DNA from 3 places in the Bradyrhizobium sp. ORS 111 genome. Region 2 is predicted to be linked to each of the others. Evidence: predicted binding sites of a transcription regulator. Region 2 holds the regulator's gene; each other region holds the start of a gene.
What was found. The regulator HrcA, encoded in region 2, represses chaperone genes, less so after heat shock. The targets are predictions, from matches to a motif close to GTTAGCACTCNCNNNNNGNGAGTGCTAAC.
Positions count from the first base shown of each region.

Region 1: a site for HrcA is predicted at 860-888, ahead of P6U30_RS09115 (co-chaperone GroES). Genes of this name have one in related genera too.
Region 3: a site for HrcA is predicted at 1,058-1,086, ahead of groES (co-chaperone GroES). Genes of this name have one in related genera too.

Region 1 is NZ_CP120701.1:1,970,161-1,972,425, forward strand. Features, by position in the region: gene P6U30_RS09110 (acyl-CoA dehydrogenase family protein) at 1-496, shown strand, start outside; gene P6U30_RS09115 (co-chaperone GroES) at 931-1,245, shown strand; gene groL (chaperonin GroEL) at 1,333-2,265, shown strand, end outside.
Region 2 is NZ_CP120701.1:179,430-181,694, forward strand. Features, by position in the region: gene grpE (nucleotide exchange factor GrpE) at 49-654, opposite strand; gene hrcA (heat-inducible transcriptional repressor HrcA) at 757-1,845, opposite strand; gene rph (ribonuclease PH) at 2,015-2,265, shown strand, end outside.
Region 3 is NZ_CP120701.1:6,936,482-6,938,746, reverse strand. Features, by position in the region: gene groL (chaperonin GroEL) at 1-504, opposite strand, end outside; gene groES (co-chaperone GroES) at 665-961, opposite strand; gene P6U30_RS31935 (hypothetical protein) at 1,289-1,804, shown strand; gene P6U30_RS31930 (protein phosphatase CheZ) at 1,922-2,265, opposite strand, start outside.

The DNA.
Region 1 (2,265 bases), 1.8 Mb from region 2:
CTATGACGGGGTGTCGCCCGTCTACTTGATTGGGCTCGGCTCTGTCTGGGAAGGTGTGGCGCGCGGCGCGCTGAACGCGGCGGTCGCGCACACCACACGCTTCGTGCATAGGGATCGGAACAAGAGTCTTTCGGACTACCAAGCGATCCGGCAGGAACTCGGGGCAGCCAAGGTGCTGGTCGAGACGCTGCGGCCTTGGCGCAACGAACTCGCGGGCCAACTGGACGCGCTGTGGCGCGCTGGCAGGCCGCAGAGTGAAATCCTTATCCCGCTGACCGAGTTCAAGGTGCATGCCGCCGAAGTCGCCAACAAAGTCGCGGCCACGGCTCTGACGGTAACGGGCGGCTATGGGTACCATCGGGGGCCGATCGAACGCGCCTTCCGCGACGCGCGCGCGGCCATCGCGATGGGGCCCTCTAATGTGATCGCGCGCGATTGGATCGGCAAGGCTCTGGTCGGTCTGCCGCTGGAGCTGTTCTACGAGGGGGGAGAATAGTGAGGATTGAGAACTGCTCGCAACATTGCCTGCGAGCCGCGGCTGAAAAGAATGAGAGCCTCTGCTTTCAGATGCAGTGCCGTTTCCGGCCGTCAGAGATCTTTCAGGGTTCTTATGCGAGCCCAACCGGTGGCAAGTCCCGGACCCAAGGACGCCTTTAGAAAACTCGAAGTCGTTCCCGCTACCTGCTGGTCGGGTTGGGCGTAGCCCGAGGCATAATGGGGCCACCAAATCGTCTTGGCTTTGGTCGGAAGGTCCCGTCGGCAAACGGCGGGCTCCTTCTTTAGGTAGGGGGTAAGCGCCAATTTTTTTGCTACAGACCCTTGCTCCGGAAGAAGCCTGTCCTATTTCAGTTCCGCCTGCGTTAGCACTCGCCGGCATCGACTGCTAACAGTCGAGAATCGTTAACTCGTGCAAATAGTTAGGAGGACTGTATGACTTTCCGTCCACTTCATGACCGCGTCGTCGTCAAGCGCATCGACGCAGAAGAGAAGTCCGCTGGCGGCATCATCATTCCAGACACAGCCAAGGAAAAGCCCTCCCAGGGCGAAGTCATCGCCGTCGGCCCAGGTGGCCGTGATGAGGCAGGCAAGTTGATCCCGATTGATTTGAAGATCGGCGACCGCGTGCTGTTCGGCAAATGGTCGGGCACCGAGGTCAAGATCGATGGCCAGGAGCTGTTGATCATGAAGGAGAGCGACATCATGGGCGTTCTCACCGAAATATCTTCCAGCAAGAAGGCCGCCTAATCCACTGCTCGCACCGCTCACCCCTGAGGAGCGCCTGCTGGGCGTCCTATCCAGGGTGAGATGAAATGAAACTCAGGGAAATCAACCATGTCAGCCAAAGAAGTCAAATTCGGCGTAGACGCACGCGACCGCATGCTGCGCGGCGTCGACGTTCTCGCCAACGCGGTGAAAGTCACCCTCGGTCCGAAGGGCCGCAACGTGGTGCTCGATAAGTCGTTCGGCGCTCCCCGCATCACCAAGGACGGCGTCACCGTCGCCAAGGAGATCGAGCTCGACGACAAGTTCGAGAACATGGGCGCCCAGATGGTGCGCGAAGTCGCTTCCAAGTCCGCTGACGCGGCCGGCGATGGCACCACCACCGCCACCGTGCTGGCGGCTGCAATCGTCCGCGAGGGCGCCAAGTCGGTCGCCGCCGGCATGAACCCGATGGATCTGAAGCGCGGTATCGACCTCGCGGTCGAAGCCGTCGTTGCGGACCTCCAGAAGAACTCCAAGAAGGTCACCTCGAACGAGGAGATCGCCCAGGTCGGCACCATTTCGGCCAACGGCGACGCCGAGATCGGCAAGTTCCTCGCCGACGCCATGAAGAAGGTCGGCAACGAGGGCGTGATCACGGTCGAGGAAGCCAAGTCGCTCGAAACCGAACTCGACGTCGTCGAGGGCATGCAGTTCGACCGCGGCTACATCTCGCCCTACTTCGTCACCAACGCCGACAAGATGCGCGTTGAGATGGACGACGCCTACATCCTGATCAACGAGAAGAAGCTCTCCTCGCTGAACGAGCTGCTGCCGCTGCTCGAGGCCGTGGTGCAGACCGGCAAGCCGCTGGTCATCGTCGCTGAAGACGTCGAAGGCGAAGCGCTCGCCACCCTCGTCGTCAACCGCCTGCGCGGCGGCCTGAAGGTCGCGGCCGTCAAGGCTCCCGGCTTCGGCGATCGCCGCAAGGCCATGCTGCAGGACATCGCGATCCTGACCGGCGGCCAGGCCATCTCGGAAGACCTCGGCATCAAGCTCGAGAAC
Region 2 (2,265 bases):
CTCAACCTGATCTCATCAAGCTTTAGCGTCCGTCCCACGGTCGGACGATTAGGCCGTGAAATCGGCGGCCGGGGCGGCCTTGGCGCCGCCCTTGGAGACACCGACCAGCGCCGGGCGCAGCACGCGCTCGCCGATCATGTAGCCGGCCTGCACGACCTGAACCACGGTACCTGACGGCACCGACGCGTCGGGCACTTCGAACATCGCTTGCTGGAAATTCGGATCGAATTTCTCCCCGATCGGATCGAATTTCTTCACGCCGTTCTTTTCCAGCGCGCTGAGCAGCGAGCGCTCGGTCAATTCGACGCCTTCGATCAGCGCTTTCAGGCCGGGATCGGCGGCTTCCTTGGCCTCGGCCGGAACGGCGTCGAGCGCGCGCTGCAGATTGTCGGCGATCTCGAGCACATCGCGGGCAAAGCCGGTAATGCCGTAGGTCTTGGCATCGGCGACCTCGCGGCGGGTGCGCTGACGGAGGTTCTCCATCTCCGCCAACGTGCGCAGCGTCTTGTCGCGCGCCTCCACCAGTTCCTTGGCCAGGGCCTCGGCCGACCCGACCTCGGGATCATCAGGCATGACGTAGGGCTTGGAGACCACAGGCTCACCCGTCGGCGCCGGATTGTCGGTATTGTCATTCGTCCGGTTCGGATCGGTCATGGCTTGCCTTCTCGAAAACTCGCGTCGGTTCAAATCTTGGGGATTGGTCAGGCGGGATATCGTGCTTTGGCGGCGAAAATCAAGCGGTCCCTCCGGCTTCGGTCAGCCGCCGAGGATCTTGCTCACGATGCGCGCGGCGTAATCGACCGTCGGGATCACCCTGGCATAATTCAGCCGCGTCGGTCCGATCACGCCGAGAACGCCGACAACCCGGCCCTGGGCATCGCTGTAAGGCGCCATGATGGTTGAGGAACCCGACAACGAGAACAGCTTGTTCTCCGAACCGATGAAGATCCGCACCCCCTCTCCGCGTTCGGCGCGGCCGAGCAAATCAATCACGCCGCGCTTGGTCTCGAGGTCGTCGAACAACGACTTGATGCGCTCGAGATCGTCGAGCGCATGCAGATTCTCGAGCAAATTGGCATGGCCGCGCACGATGAGCTGCCGATCCTCGTGCTCGCCGCCGGACCAGCTCGCGATTCCGGCCGCGACGACCTTCTGGGTGAGCTGGTCCAGTTCGGCCCGGCTCTGCGTCAACGCGGTCTCGAGCTCGAGGCGCGCTTCGGCCAGTGTGCGGCCCCGAATCCGTGCATTGAGGAAATTGCTCGCTTCGGTCAGCGCCGAAGAGGGAACACCTGGCGGCAGCGCCAGAACGCGATTTTCGACCTGACCGTCTTCGCCGACCAGCACGACCAACGCCTTCTCCGGCTCCAGCCGGACGAATTCGATGTGCTTCAGCCGCGCATTCGATTTCGGCGTCAGCACCACCGCCGCGGCGCGGGTCAGGCCCGACAGCCGCATCAGTGCTTCCTCGAGCGCAGCCTCGACCGTTTGCGCGCGACCGACCGAGGCAAGCTGGGTTCGGATCGACTGGCGCTCGTCCTCGGTGAGATCGCCGACCTGCATCAAGGCGTCGACAAAAAAGCGCAGACCGAGCTCGGTCGGCAGCCGGCCGGCGGAGGTATGCGGGGCATAGATCAGGCCAAGCTGCTCGAGGTCCGACATCACGTTGCGGACCGACGCCGGCGACAGCGGCAAGGCGATCAGGCGCGAGATGTTGCGCGAGCCGACCGGCTCGCCGGTCGCCAGATAGCTCTCGACGATTTGACGAAAAATGTCGCGCGAACGCTCGTTGAGCTGAGCCAGCCCCGCATGCGGTGCGATCAAGCCTATCGGATCGTGATGAGCCACACTCCAGTCCCTCACATTACCCCTAATTTGTCGATCCAGGAGGCCGGTGACAAGCATGCATTCGGCCCCAACAACCAGGCACCCACCGGGGGCCGAAAACCCTTGCCGCTGCCCGTTCCCCCTCCTACAAGCACGGCCAGCCACTTCTCTCGGATTTTTGGAGGACTTCATGCGGCCAAGCCGCCGTGCGCCCGATGAACTGCGTCCCGTGTCGCTGGAACGCGGCGTCGTCAAATACGCCGAGGGTTCCTGCATGGTGAAGTTCGGCGACACCCATGTGCTGGTGACGGCGACGCTGGAGGAACGGCTGCCACCCTGGCTGAAGGGTCAGGGCCGCGGCTGGGTCACGGCCGAATATGGCATGCTGCCGCGCGCCACCCTGGAGCGCACCCGACGCGAGGCCTCCGCCGGCAAGCAAGG
Region 3 (2,265 bases), 1.3 Mb from region 2:
CTTCTGCATCGCCTGCGCGATCATCTTGCCGATCGCGGCATCGCCATTGGCCGAGATGGTGCCGACCTGGGCAACCTCGGAGGAGGCAGCAACCGGCTTGGCGCGCTTCTCGAGGTCCTTGACCACGGCTGCGACCGCGATGTCGATGCCGCGCTTGAGGTCCATCGGGTTCATGCCGGCGGCGACCGACTTGCCGCCTTCGCGGACGATCGCCTGCGCCAGCACGGTCGCGGTGGTGGTGCCGTCACCGGCGGTGTCGTTGGTCTTGGAGGCGACCTCGCGCAGCATCTGCGCGCCCATGTTCTCGAACTTGTCCTCGAGCTCGATCTCCTTGGCGACGGTGACGCCGTCCTTGGTGATGCGCGGTGCGCCGACGCTCTTCTCGATCACGACGTTGCGGCCCTTCGGCCCGAGCGTCACCTTCACCGCATTGGCGAGCACGTCCACGCCGCGCAGCATGCGCTCGCGGGCGTCTCCGGCGAATTTTACGTCCTTGGCAGCCATATCTTGAACTCCTGTCAGCTTTGAGAGATGCGCTTGCTGCTCCCGCACCTGTCATCGCCGGGCTTGACCCGGCGATCCATCTTTCGAAGAACGATGGATGCCCGGGTCAAGCCCGGGCATGACGACGAATGGGTGTAGCGGCCGCGCAGTTGAATGACGATCAGACCAGCACGCCCATGATGTCGGACTCCTTCATGATCAGGAGCTCTTCGCCGTCGATCTTGACCTCGGTGCCCGACCACTTGCCGAACAGCACGCGGTCACCGGTCTTGAGGTCGATCGGGATCAGCTTGCCGGCCTCGTCGCGGCCACCGGGGCCGACGGCGACGATTTCGCCCTGGGAAGGCTTTTCCTTGGCCGTGTCCGGAATGATGATGCCGCCCTTGGATTTCTCCTCGGCATCGATACGCTTGACCACGACGCGGTCGTGCAGCGGGCGGAATTTGGATTTAGCCATGACGTTCCCTCTTGGAGGCTGGTTTCAGGTCTGGTTCATCGAGCCCGGCGTTGGATGCCGGCCCGGGTCGGCGCCGGGCGGGACGCCCGGCCACCATTTAGCAATCGTGGTGCCAGAGTGCTAATTGCGCGCCGGGAAATATGGCCTGGCGCTGTTTCTGTCAAGCAAACCGGGGTTAAGGCCTTGGTGAGGCCAATATAGGATGGTGAGACGGAAACCAAATCGTAGCGATGCCGCAATTTCGTCGGACGTCATTGCTCGGTCTTAAGTTTTACGCTTGGCTGCCGGGATGGGTGCGGCTGGGACATTGTCGGGGGGATGATACAGATGATCAGGTCACTCAACGCGCGATTGGTCGCACGGTTCGCGGCTGTCTCGGCGCTGACGATAACCCTGGGGGCATGCAGCAGCACGAACTTGCCGTCACTATCGTCGAACCCCGAGCCGGGGCCCGGGCCGGGCCTTGCTCCGGAAATGCCGGCCTCGATCAGGCCCGACGAGATCGTCGGCCGCTGGGGGCTCGCTTCGTACCAGAATCCCGCCGACCGCGCCCGCACCGAGGCCGCCGCGCGCGCCCAGTGCAAGCAGCCCTACGTGATCGGTGCCGGTCAGAATGGCGGCGTCATCATGCATCTGGCCGACCAGGCCACCCCGCAGGAATTGCGGCTGAAGGGGTCTCCGAGCGGCAAGAACTATATCGGCCCGCCCGGTCCGACGCCCGGCGAGCAGGACCGCGAGATTATCTCTTTCGACGGCCGCGTGTTGATCACCCGCTTCGTCGACAAGGACGCCGCCGTCCGCTACGGCAACATGGTCTATGTCCGCTGCGCACCGAGGGCGTAAAGCCGCTCGCACGTCATTCCGGGGCGACGCCAAGCGTCGAACCCGGAATGACGGTCCAAATGAAAATAAAAACGCCGGCCTTTGGGCCGGCGTTTTTTGTTCTGATCTGACCGCTTCTCAATCGAACAGCGCGTCGATGTCGTCCTGCGAGGCGTGACCGGCGTCGCCGTCGAGCTTCGGACCGTTGAGCAGGCGGGCATCGCCTTCGCGGGTGTCGACGATCGGCGGCACGTGCGCCTTGATCGCGTCGACGCCGCCCCAGATGTCCATCATCTCGTTGATGTGCTGCTCGATGAACTTCATCGTCTGCATCACCTTGCTGATGCGCTGGCCGGTGAGGTCCTGGAAGTTGCAGGCCTCGAAGATCGCGATCACGCGCTCCTGGATATCTTCGCTGAGCAGCTTCTGCTGATCCGGCGTGATATTCTTCGACAGCGCGGTCGCGGCCTGGTCGATCGCTT